2 regions of the Sphingomonas sp. Leaf38 genome follow, and region 2 is predicted to be linked to the other one. Evidence: riboswitches for the same ligand, from Rfam matches in the RefSeq annotation. Region 2 holds a riboswitch; the other holds the start of a gene.
What was found. A riboswitch is a leader RNA that binds a small molecule or an ion and turns the genes downstream of it on or off. The one in region 2 is predicted to bind thiamine pyrophosphate.
Positions count from the first base shown of each region.

Region 1: linked by a shared signal. The riboswitch ahead of thiC (phosphomethylpyrimidine synthase ThiC) and the one ahead of ASE88_RS02980 (TonB-dependent receptor) in region 2 are both predicted to bind thiamine pyrophosphate.

Region 1 covers NZ_LMLD01000004.1:60,178-66,110, forward strand. Annotated here, with positions in the region: gene ASE88_RS00465 (ferritin-like domain-containing protein) at 1-495, shown strand, start outside; gene ASE88_RS00470 (ferritin-like domain-containing protein) at 548-1,585, shown strand; gene ASE88_RS00475 (outer membrane protein) at 1,665-2,543, shown strand; TPP riboswitch at 2,917-3,024, shown strand; gene thiC (phosphomethylpyrimidine synthase ThiC) at 3,064-4,980, shown strand; gene dprA (DNA-processing protein DprA) at 5,021-5,933, opposite strand, start outside.
Region 2 covers NZ_LMLD01000009.1:139,825-145,757, forward strand. Annotated here, with positions in the region: gene ASE88_RS02965 (putative bifunctional diguanylate cyclase/phosphodiesterase) at 1-887, opposite strand, end outside; gene ASE88_RS02970 (UPF0149 family protein) at 1,137-1,799, shown strand; gene ASE88_RS02975 (hypothetical protein) at 2,265-2,486, shown strand; TPP riboswitch at 2,628-2,737, shown strand; gene ASE88_RS02980 (TonB-dependent receptor) at 2,830-5,091, shown strand; gene ASE88_RS02985 (phosphotransferase enzyme family protein) at 5,093-5,933, shown strand, end outside.

The sequences.
Region 1 (5,933 bases), on a different contig from region 2:
TTCCTGCTTGGTGCCTTCATTTTCGAAGACGTCGGTGTGACCGCCTACAAGGGCGCCGCACCGCTGCTCACCAGCAAGGCATATCTCGAGGCGGCGGCCGGGCTGCTCGCGGTCGAGGCGTATCACGCCGCGATCGTGCGCACGACGCTGTATGGCAAGGGCATCGCGACGCCGTCGCTGCGCACCTCGGCCGATGCGATCTCGCGGGCGCGCGACAGCCTCGATGGTGGCGGCGCCAACACCACCATCTTCGGTTCGAACGATATCGACCAGGGCATCTCGTCGTACAGCGCGACGCCGATCAACCTCGCCACCACGCAGGCCGCGGTGACCGTGTCGAACATCGTTCCGCTCGACAGCAACGGCGTTGCCTACAGCCGCTCGGCGAGCCAGGTGCTCAACATCGTCTATCTCAACAGCGGTGCGGCATCGGCCGGCGGTTTCTACCCGTCGGGCATGAACGGCACCATCAAGACGAGCACTGCGGCAGTCTGATCGCATCAGCCTCGCCCAACGCTCTTCTTCGCTATTCAGGGGATTTGACCCAATGACCGATCTCAATACCAAGCTCGAGATATTCGACGCGATCGCCACCCGCCGCAACGAGCGCCGCGGCTTCCTCCGCTTCGCCGGTGGCTCCGCGCTTGCCATCGGTGGCGCCAGCCTGCTCGCAGCATGCGGCAACGACGATGCTGATCTCGCACCCGCGCCCACGCCGACCCCGACCCCGACCGCTGCGATCAACGATGCGGATATCCTGAATTTCGCGCTCAACCTCGAATATCTCGAAGCGCAATTCTATGCGTTCGCGGCGTTCGGCGTCGGCCTGAACGCCAGCCTGCTCACCGGCACCGGTACGCAGGGTGCCGTTACCGGCGGCGCACAGGTCCCGTTCCAGGATGCCGTCGTTCGTGAATATGCCCGCGAGATCGCGATCGACGAGGTCGCGCATGTCGCGTTCCTGCGTACCGCGCTCGGCACCGCCGCCGTCGCCCAGCCCGCGATCGATATCTCGGTCGGCACGGTTGCCGCTCCGGGTGCGTTCACGGCCGCCGCACGCGCAGCCGGCGTCGTCTCTGCATCGCAGGTGTTCAACCCCTATGCCGACGACAACAGCTTCCTGCTCGGCGCATACATCTTCGAGGACGTCGGCGTCTCCGCCTATAAGGGCGCAGCGGCGCTGATCGCCAACAAGACCTATCTCGAGGCCGCCGCCGGCATCCTCGCGGCAGAGGCCTATCACGCCGGCCTGATCCGCACGATCCTGTACCGCAAGGGCCTGGATACACCGTCGCTGCGCACGATTGCGGGCCAGATCAGCGACGCACGCGACAGCCTGGATGGCACCGTCACCAACAGCGCGACCGGCGTGATCGGCGACATCGACCAGGGCATCACCGGGTCGGATCCGACGATCTCGAACATCGTGCCGACCGACGCCAACGGCCTGGCCTATAGCCGGTCGATCGCGCAGGTGCACAACATCGCCTATCTGACCAGCACCGCACGGATCGGCGGGGGTTTCTTCCCCAACGGCACCAACAATCGCACTGATGCACTTCGGACCAGCGGCGCCAACGCGTGATCGCCGTTACGGACTGAAACAGAAACCTCGGATCGCGGCGCATTCAGGAGCGCCGCGATCCTTGTTTTGGGGAATGACCATGAAACACTTCACGACGCTTACCATGCTCGCCGGTCTCGCCACCGCGGGCATTTTTGCCGTTCCCGCCGCCGCGCAGGACATGACGAACGACCGTGACAGCAAGCCGTTCTCGGGCCTCTATATCGGCGCGGCCGGCGGTTACGACGTCCAGCCGAACGATGTCGGCTCGTCGATCCTGTTCGATCGCAACGGCGACGGCAACTTCAACGACAGCGTCAACACCATAACCGGCGCTAACGCCTTCTCGCCGGGCTTCTGCAACGGCTCCGCCCGCACTGCGGTTGTCGATTTTGGCTGCCGCAACGACGATGACGGCTGGTCCTATTATGGCCGCGCCGGCTTCGACGTGCAGAGCGGCCCGTTCGTGGTCGGCCTGGTCGGCGAATTTGGCAAGTCCGACATCACCGACAGCGTCGCCGGTTTCTCGACCACGCCCGCCAGCTACACGATGGCGCGCAAGTTGAAGTGGGAAGGGTCGGTTCGCGCCCGCGCCGGCCTCGCAGCGCGCAACACGCTGTTCTACGCCACCGGTGGCGCCGGCTATGCCAAGATCGACAATCTCTTCTTCACGACCAACACCGCCAACGCGTTTGCGGCGACCGGCTCGGACAAGCGCTGGGGTTATGTCGGCGGCGGCGGTATCGAGCAGAAGCTGACCCGGAACATCTCGATCGGGATGGAATACACCTATCACCAGTATAAGGACGATGACGCCCGCGTGCTGGTCACCGCGGGCACCACGCTCGCCGGCAGCCCGGTCCTGCTGGCGAACAACCCGTTCGTGCTGGCGCCCAACACCACCGGCACCACCTTCCGCCGCAGCGACGAGAATTTTCGCTGGCACTCGCTGCGCGGCACCGTTTCTTTCCGGTTCTGAGGTAGCGCACCTTCGATCCCCGTTCGCCCTGAGCGAAGTCGAAGGGTAAGCCCCACGTGCAAGGGTCTTTCGACTGCGCTCGGCACGAACGGGGAGGGGCGATTACTACTACACGACACCGAAAAGGCCGCTGCCCCGACAGGGCAGCGGCCTTTCCCTTGTCTGCACAACCTCAATCCTCCCCCGGCAGGGGGAGGTGGCGCCGAAGGCGACGGAGGGGGAGGACATGTGACCGAGGTTTTCCCTTACCTCGCCCTCCGTTTGGCATGCGCCATCCACCTCCCTCTGGCGGGGGAGGATCGCAAGAGCCAGCCCCGGTCGACCCAAGCCCCCAAATTTCCCATTGCACGCCACCTCGGGCCGCCTATGCTCGCGCTACCCCGGGGGAGCGCTAGTCCGCGCTTGAGAGGAAGGCAGGAGCCTTCGACCCGCTGAACCTGATCCGGTTGATACCGGCGGAGGGAGGGAGCGGTCGCCACAGAACCGCAAGCCTTGCTCCGAGACCTTTAGGAGCACGCGCATGGCCGTCGTTACGCAGTCCAACACTACCGACATCGGCGTCACCACCGGCCCGATCCGCGGCTCGCGCAAAATTCACGTCGCGGTCCCGTCGAGCCCCGACGTCCGCGTCGCGATGCGCGAGATCGTCCTCGACCCGAGCTGCGCCGAGCCTCCCTTGCGCGTCTACGACACCAGCGGCCCCTATACCGATCCGCGCGCGACGATCGACATCAACGCCGGCCTCCCCCAACTCCGCCGGGGCTGGATCGAGGCCCGAGGTGACGTGGAATCCTACGACGCCCGAGAAATCCGCCCCGAGGACAATGGCCAGCTCGGCCCCGACCGCTCGGGCGGGGTCCCGCAATTCCCCGGCAGCATCAAGCGGCCCCTGCGCGCGAAGCCAGGCCAGAACGTCAGCCAGATGCACTACGCGCGACGGGGGATCATCACCCCGGAAATGGAATATGTCGCCACGCGCGAGAATCTCGGCCGCGCCATGCTCAAGGACTATGTTCGAGACGGCGAGAGCTTCGGCGCGAGCATCCCCGACTTCGTGACCCCCGAGTTCGTCCGCGACGAGATCGCCCGCGGCCGTGCGATCATCCCCAACAACATCAACCACCCCGAATCCGAACCGATGGCGATCGGCCGCAACTTCCTCGTCAAGATCAACGCCAACATCGGCAACTCGGCGGTCGCCAGCAACGTCGCCGCCGAAGTCGACAAACTCGTCTGGTCGATCCGCTGGGGCGCCGACACGGTGATGGACCTCAGCACCGGCCGCAACATCCACGACACGCGCGAATGGATCCTGCGCAACTCGCCCGTCCCGATCGGCACCGTGCCCATCTACCAGGCGCTCGAGAAGGTCGGCGGCGTCGCCGAGGACCTCACCTGGGAGATCTTCCGCGACACGCTCATCGAGCAGGCGGAACAAGGCGTCGATTACTTCACGATCCACGCCGGCGTGCGGCTGGCGTACATCCCGATGACCGCGAAACGCGTCACCGGCATCGTCAGCCGCGGCGGCTCGATAATGGCGAAATGGTGCCTCAGCCATCACAAGGAGAGCTTCCTCTACGAGCGCTTCGACGAGATCACCGAGATCATGCAGGCGTACGACATCGCCTACAGCCTCGGCGACGGTCTGCGCCCCGGCTCGATCGCCGACGCGAACGACGAAGCGCAGTTCAGCGAACTCTACACACTCGGCGAACTCACCCACCGCGCGTGGAAGAGCGACGTCCAGGTCATGATCGAAGGCCCCGGCCATGTCCCGATGCACAAGATCAAGGAGAACATGGACAAGCAACTCGAAGTCTGCGGCGAAGCCCCCTTCTACACCCTAGGGCCACTGACGACGGACATCGCCCCCGGCTACGACCACATCACGAGCGGCATCGGCGCCGCGATGATCGGCTGGTACGGCACCGCGATGCTCTGCTACGTCACGCCCAAGGAGCATCTCGGCCTGCCGGATCGCGACGACGTGAAAGTCGGCGTCGTGACCTACAAGCTAGCCGCCCACGCCGCCGACCTGGCAAAGGGCCACCCCGCCGCCCAGATGCGCGACGACGCGCTGAGCCGCGCCCGCTTCGAATTCCGCTGGCGCGACCAGTTCAACCTCTCGCTGGACCCTGATACGGCGGAATCCTACCACGACCAGACGCTCCCCGCAGAAGGCGCCAAGACCGCGCATTTCTGCTCGATGTGCGGGCCCAAATTCTGCTCGATGAAGATCACGCAGGAGGTCCGCGACTTTGCCGCCACGCAGAATGCACCCGCGGACACGTTCCTCGCCGCGGACATCGATGCGGCCGATCTCGACCGGGCGATCTTCGCGACCGGCACCCACGCCGACGCCGAGAGGGGGATGGCCGACATGAGCGAGAAGTTCCGGGCGAAAGGAAGCGAGATCTATCTGCCGGCGGAGTGATCACCGACCTTGTTGGCCTCCCACGCGAGGGGGAGGATCGTTAAATCAGGCTGGCGCGGCCGCCGGCGTGGCGTTCGAGGCGGCCGCCCAGTTCCAACTCGAGCAACACCGTGTGGACGACCGCCGGGCCGAGGCGCGACTGGCGGATGAGTTCGTCGATCGCGACGGGGACCGGGCCCAGCAGGTCTACGATCCGGCGACGATCGGTGTCGGTGGCGTCTGCGGCCGGATCGGCGGCATAGGCGTCGATCGGCGAGCGGACCGCGCGCGGATCGAACGGGCGGATCTGTTCGAGGATGTCGGCCGCCGATTGCACCAGCGTTGCGCCCTCGCGGATCAGCAAATTGCAGCCCTGCGCGCGCGGATCGAGCGGGCTGCCGGGGACGGCCATTACGTCGCGACCCGATTCGTTGGCGAGGCGTGCGGTGATCAGCGAGCCCGACTTGGGGATGGCCTCGACCACGACCGTGCCGATCGCGAGCCCGGCGATGATGCGATTGCGCGAGGGAAAGTTGCGCGCCTTGGGCTCGGTGCCGGGCGGCTGTTCGGCGAGCAGCAGGCCGTCGGTGGCGATGCGCTCCTGCAGCGCGGTGTTGTCGGGCGGGTAGGCGATGTCGATCCCGCTGGCGATGACGCCGATCGTGGCGCCGCGCGACCCCGCGCCGAGCGCGCCGATATGCGCGGCGGTGTCGATGCCGCGCGCGAGGCCGGAGACGATCGTCGTACCCTCCTCGGCGAGCTGCAGCGCGAGCTGGCGCGCGAAGCGGCAGGCGGCGGCCGACGCATTGCGTGCGCCGACCATCGCGATGCAGGGGCGGGCCGCGTGCGCGATGTCGCCCCGCAGGATCAGCGCTGGGGGCGCGGACTCGATCTCCGCGAGCAGCCGCGGATAGTCCGGGTCGTCGAGGAAGAGATAGCGCGCGCCGAGCTTTGCGGTGGCGGCGATCTCGCGT
Region 2 (5,933 bases):
CCCTCGGTGCCGAATGCGTCGTTCAGCCGGCGGGCGACGCCGGCGAGCAGCGCGTTGCCGGCAAGATGCCCGAACGAATCGTTGATCTCCTTGAAGCGATCGAGGTCGATCCAGTGAAGCGCGAGGCGGTCATCGTTATAGTGCAGCGCCTGCATCCGGGCTTCGAACTGTTCGCGAAACGCGGTCCGGTTGGCTACCCCGGTCAGGTCGTCGCGGCGAGCGACCGCCGCATGGTGATCGGCGATCGCCGCCTTTTCACGCGACACCAAAGTGGCCTTCAGAATCACGCCATAGGTTTGCAGCGTGATATCCATCATCGCCACCACGAACAGCAGGATGACGACCGCCAGCACGATCTTGAGCGTCTCGACCGACAGGAACAGCCCGATCGCCAGCGGCACCGACGCAAACAGCAGTTGCGACAGGGCGATCCACGGCCGACCGGCGTTGCGTCCGGCGATCCCGGCAGCGTAGCCGATCGTCGTCGTTACCGCGAGGAGCTGCAACACGCCATCATCGGTGCGCACCAGCGTCAGCAGGCCGAAAATACCGAGCAAGGCCGAATAGCAGAGCGCACCCGATCGATAGAGTATTTCGCGGCGGGTCGTCTTGCGCGCGGTAGCCTCGGCCGACGGTTCCACACGAGCCCGGGCCGCGTCGACAATCCGGATCGCGGCGACGAGCACGATCGCCGCTGCACACACCATGATTAGGCGATCGGCACTCATCAACGCCACGATCGCGGTGATCGCACCGCTCGACAGCGCGCCGATCACCAGCGACCGGGGGGACGCATAGAGCGACTCGACCAACGTCTCGCGGACGGCGGCGGCAATCGCCTGATCGGACCGACGCAGTTGTCGCAGCCGAGAAACGAGACCCGTCACTCGGCTATCTCCGCACGGCAGGTTTGTACAAGGTGCGAAGACATACGGGCGGTGGTCACAGGGTGCCGCATAACACGGCGTGGTCGACTATGGCGAAGGCAAATGCCGAAGCAGTCTGCGGCCGACGGCCCGCACAAGCCGAGCGCACGGACAGGATGCAGACGTTTGCATGCGACGAGGGCTGGCAGCCGGGACCGATTGCGCTATCGGGCGAGATCTGTTCCTCGACGCGATCGTTCCCAACGCCGTATGAAACCGCTGCCTTCCCGTTTGCGTCGCCTCGACGACGCGCTCGCCGACCTGCCGTTCGACGAGCCGATGCTGCTTACCGAACTCGACGGGTTCCTGACCGGTGTACTGCTGTGCCCAGAGCCAATCCCGCAGGCAGAGTGGTTGCAGGGCGTCTGGGGTATCGACGACGGCAGCGGTCCGCCATTCGAGGACCCGCTCGATGTCCAGTGGTTCGTCGATGCGATCACCGCCCGCTGCACCGAGATCGTTCGCGATCTCAGCCGCGGCAAGCCTCAGCCCCTATTCGACATCGACGAGCGCAATGGCGACGTTCTCTGGGAGTTGTGGATCGACGGGTTTGCCGAAGCGATGGCATTGCGGCCCGCAATATGGGCGACCTTGGCCGCTGGCGAAGACGACGTCGCAGACGCGTTGGCGCAAGTGTCGGTGCTGATCGGCATCGCTCGCAACGATACGTCGCTCGACAGTTTGGCGATCAACGACCTTGAAGTGCGTGCCCATACCGATCTGGTCGACCTGATTGCGCGGTTGCACGGCGCCGGAATGCGCGCGGGCAGTGCGGCCTTGGCGATGCCGATCAAGTCGATACCGACCAGGATCGGCCGGAACGATCCCTGTCGTTGTGGTTCGGGCAAGAAATCGAAGCGGTGCTGTGGATAGGGTTGCGGACAAGGCAACGGTCGCGGTCGCGTCTCCGGTAATGCTGCACCAATGCTTGGCATCACGGCGTCGTCGACGCTGACCGCGCCGCCACACCCGCCGCATCGATCCTCGTCATTCTCCACGACTTCGCGTTGAGCGGGACCGGACGCGTCGGCGCCCGCCTCGCCGTCCGACTCGCCGCAGCATGGGCACGACCCAAGGTCACGGTCGCAATTTGCGCAGCGCTCTTCGACGTGAACAGCGATCGTTCTGCCGGCGGCAACCATTCGCGCTCGCCGCGCGCAATAATGAGATACTGCGGCGGCCGCGCAAGGTCAGGCTCGGCGGATCAATCTCCTGTAGAGATGCGAGTCTACCCAGAGGCGCTATTGGGATGCGCCAAAGATGAACGATTTCTCACGGAACGCAGGCAGGGCCTCGCAGGTATCTCCTGTCCAAACCCTGTCTAAGAGGAAAACTGGGATGCGTCTTACCCCTTTGTTCGCGCTTCCGCTGCTCGTGATGTCGGCCTCGCCGGTGATCGCCAAGGGCTGCATTCGTGGTGCCGCGGCGGGCGGCGTCGGCGGCCATTTCGTCGGCAAGGGGCATGCGGTGATAGGCGCGGCCGCCGGCTGTGTCATCGCGCATCATCACTATGCCAAGCAGGCCCGCGCGCAAAAGGCTGCGGCTCGCGCACATAGCTGATGAGCGAGCGAACGGGGCGGCGCGTTTGCCGCCGCCTCGTTCCGACATCGTGTACCGAAGGGCATATCGACATCGATTTCCGTCGGTTGCCAGCCACCTGCGCCGATAGCGCTTTCCACGCCCGCATCGACCGCCTAAGCGATGGCTTCCCCGGGGGGCCGCTGATGCGCGGCTGAGAGGTGGGCTGCAGCCCATGACCCGCTGAACCTGATCCGGCTTATACCGGCGTAGGGAGGGTCTGCGGCTGGCCCGTCGTCCCTCCGATTGGAGTGGATGTGAGCGTTTTTGGTTTATGGTTTTGATCGTCGCGTCGCAGCATCGGGCGCGGGGGCATGCTGTCGTTATGGCGCTCTCGGCCACGCTCATCACATCCGCGGCCGCAGCGCAGGTCGCCGCTGACCCAGACGCGCCGACTGAGATCCGCGTCGTCGGCAAACAGGACCCCGCCGGTCTGCTCCCCGACCAGAAGGTGCCGCGTGCGCAGAGCGCGATCTCCGCCGACTTCATCGTAAAACAGGCGCCGACTCTCAACGCGTTCCAGTTAGTGACGCTGCTCCCCGGCGCCAATGTCGCGTCGAGCGATCCATACGGCCTCTCGACCAGCTCCAGCCTGACGCTGCGCGGCCTTGGCCAGGACGAGATCGGCGTCTTGATGGAGGGCGCGCCGCAGAACGACATCGGCTATTACTACGCCTACCCATCGCAGTTCGCCGATCCCGAGAACCTCAAGCGGATTTCGCTGGCGCAAGGCTCGGTGGATATCGACTCACCGACGCTTGGCGGGGCCGGCGGGCTGCTGTCGCTCGCGCTCGACGATCCGAAGGCGCGTCCCGGCGCGCTCGTCGACCTGTCATTAGGTAGCTATGCGGCGCGGCGCGGCTTTTTCCGCGTCGATAGCGGCACCATCGGCAATACCGGGTTGAAAGCCTTCCTGTCCTATTCGAACACCCGCGCCGACAATTGGCGCGGTGCCGGCTACGATACGCGCCAGCATGTCGACGCGAAGCTGCTCAACGAATGGGGCGCCGGCAACCGCGCCAGCCTCGCGCTGTCGTATAACGACGCGAACTCGTCGAGTTACCCCAGCCCGACGCTTGCCGAATGGACCGCGCGGGGTCGCAATTTTAACTACGACACGCGCTACACCGCCGGGAATACCAACTATTGGCGTCTGTACCGTGCACCCTTCCGCAATCTCTACGCGTCCGCGCCGGTCCACCTGGTTCTGTCCGACCGGCTGGTGCTCGACACCACTACCTATCTTCAATTTGGTTACGGCAACTCGCCCTACGGGACACAGCTGACCACCGAGGGAAATTTTCTCGGCACCGATGAACTGACCCAGCCGATTACCCTCCCCGGCGCGGTCGATGGCATGGCGACCGTGCTCGGCAATTATACCGGCGATCAGATGCGCGTCGGCAACGTCGGCAAGCTGACGCTGAACAGCGGCATGCACACGCTCACGGCCGGGCTCTGGTTCGACTACGGCACAGACCGTGTCACGCAATCATACACCTCGATCGATGCGGACGGGCAGCCGGTCGATCGCTGGGGCTATCGCGCCAAGGCGATCCGCACCGCCGATGGCCGCCTGCTTGCCTATGAGAACCAGCGCACCGTTACCGTGACGAAGGCCTTCTTCCTTGCCGACAGCATCGCGCTGACGCCGCGGCTCACGGTCGACGCCGGATTCAAGGGCGTGACCGTGCTGCGCAATGGGCATAACTATTTGCCCGGGCCGCAAAACAGAGTGCGCAACAACAGCTTCGCGGCGCTGCCCCGCGCGGCGATCCATTACCGGCTCGACGACCGCCAGCAGCTGTTCGCCAACATCACCACCAACTTCCGCACCCCCAATGAATTCACGCTCTACAACAGCTACGCCGGTGGCGCGGTGGTCGTGCAGGGGACGAACGCACTCAAGAACGAATATTCGGTCTCGCAGGAGATCGGCTACCGCTTCATCGGCGAGCAGCTCTCCGTCTCGGCGACGGGCTTTCATTACACATTCCGCAACCGCCAACTCGCGACCGTGGTCGACCAGGGCGGGGCACAGGTGAACGCCACGATCAATGCTGGCGGACAGACCTCGTACGGCGTGGATGCGGAGATCGACTACCGCCCGGTCGCTGGTGTCAGCCTCTACCTTTCCGGCGAATATCTGCGCGCCCGGATCAACGACGACCTGCCGGTCGGTGCGGATTTCCTGCCGACCAGCGGGCGCCGCGCGGTGTCGAGCCCGACCGTCCAGTTCGGCGCCGGCGGGACCTATGACGATGGCCGGTTCTTCGGCAGCGTCGCATCGAAATATATCGGCAGCCAATATGCGACCTTCATGAACGACGAGTCGATCAAGGGGTATGCAACGCTCGACCTGTCGGTCGGCATGCATCTCGCCGACTGGCTCGACGGGAAGCGTACCGACCTGCGCGTCAACGCGATCAATGTCACCGATCCGCACGTTCTGGCCGGCGTGCAGTCGGTCAGCACGAACGCGCGGGACACGATCGGACGCAACGGTACGGTCATCGCGGGCGCCCCCCCGGCCTATTATGTCGGCAGCGGTGCGGCGGTCATGGCGACGATCTCGCGGGCATTCTGAGGTGGCGACTGAGCCTGCCCACCTCGTTCACGGCATGGGCACCGCGATGGAGGCGCCGACCTGGCCCGCGATCACCGCGGAGGAAGCCGCGGCGGTGATCGCACGTTTTCCGTCGGCGGGGCGGATGACCGGCCAGCACTGGCATTCCCCGCGGCCATTCTCCGCCGCGACGCTGGTACACACGACGCAGGGCGCGTTCCTGCTGAAACGCCATTCGCGCGGTGTTCGCACGACCGAGGGGCTCGCCGAGGAACATGCGTTCATCGCGCACCTTGCCGGCGCAGGCCTGGCGGTGCCCGAGGTGATGGTAACCGCGGACGGCGCGACGGCGGTGGCGAGCGTCGCATGGTCGTACGAACTGCACCGTGCGGCACCAGGCGCGGACCTGTACCGCGACAGCCTGTCGTGGACGCCGTTCGCGTCGCACGCGCATGCGCATGCCGCTGGGGTGGCGCTTGCGACGCTGCACGAGGCAGCACGCAGTTTCTCCGCACCGGCGCGTCGCGCTCAGCCGCTGGTGGCCAGCTTTACCATCCTCCCCGCCGCCGACCCGGTGGCCGCGGCCGAAACCTATGTCGCTGCACGCCCTGCTCTGGCGGCGTTTCTCGCACCGCGTCCTTGGCGACGCGAACTCGCCCGGCTGTTCGCCGCCTTGGGGCAGGGGCTCGCCCCGTTGCTCGCCGGGCAGGTCTCGCTGTGGACTCACAACGACTGGCATCCGTCCAACCTGCTCTGGGGGCGGGACGGCCGTGTCGAGACCGTGTTCGACTTTGGGCTCGCCGACCGCACCTGCGCGGTCCATGACATCGCTACCGCAATCGAGCGCACGGCTCTTCACTGGC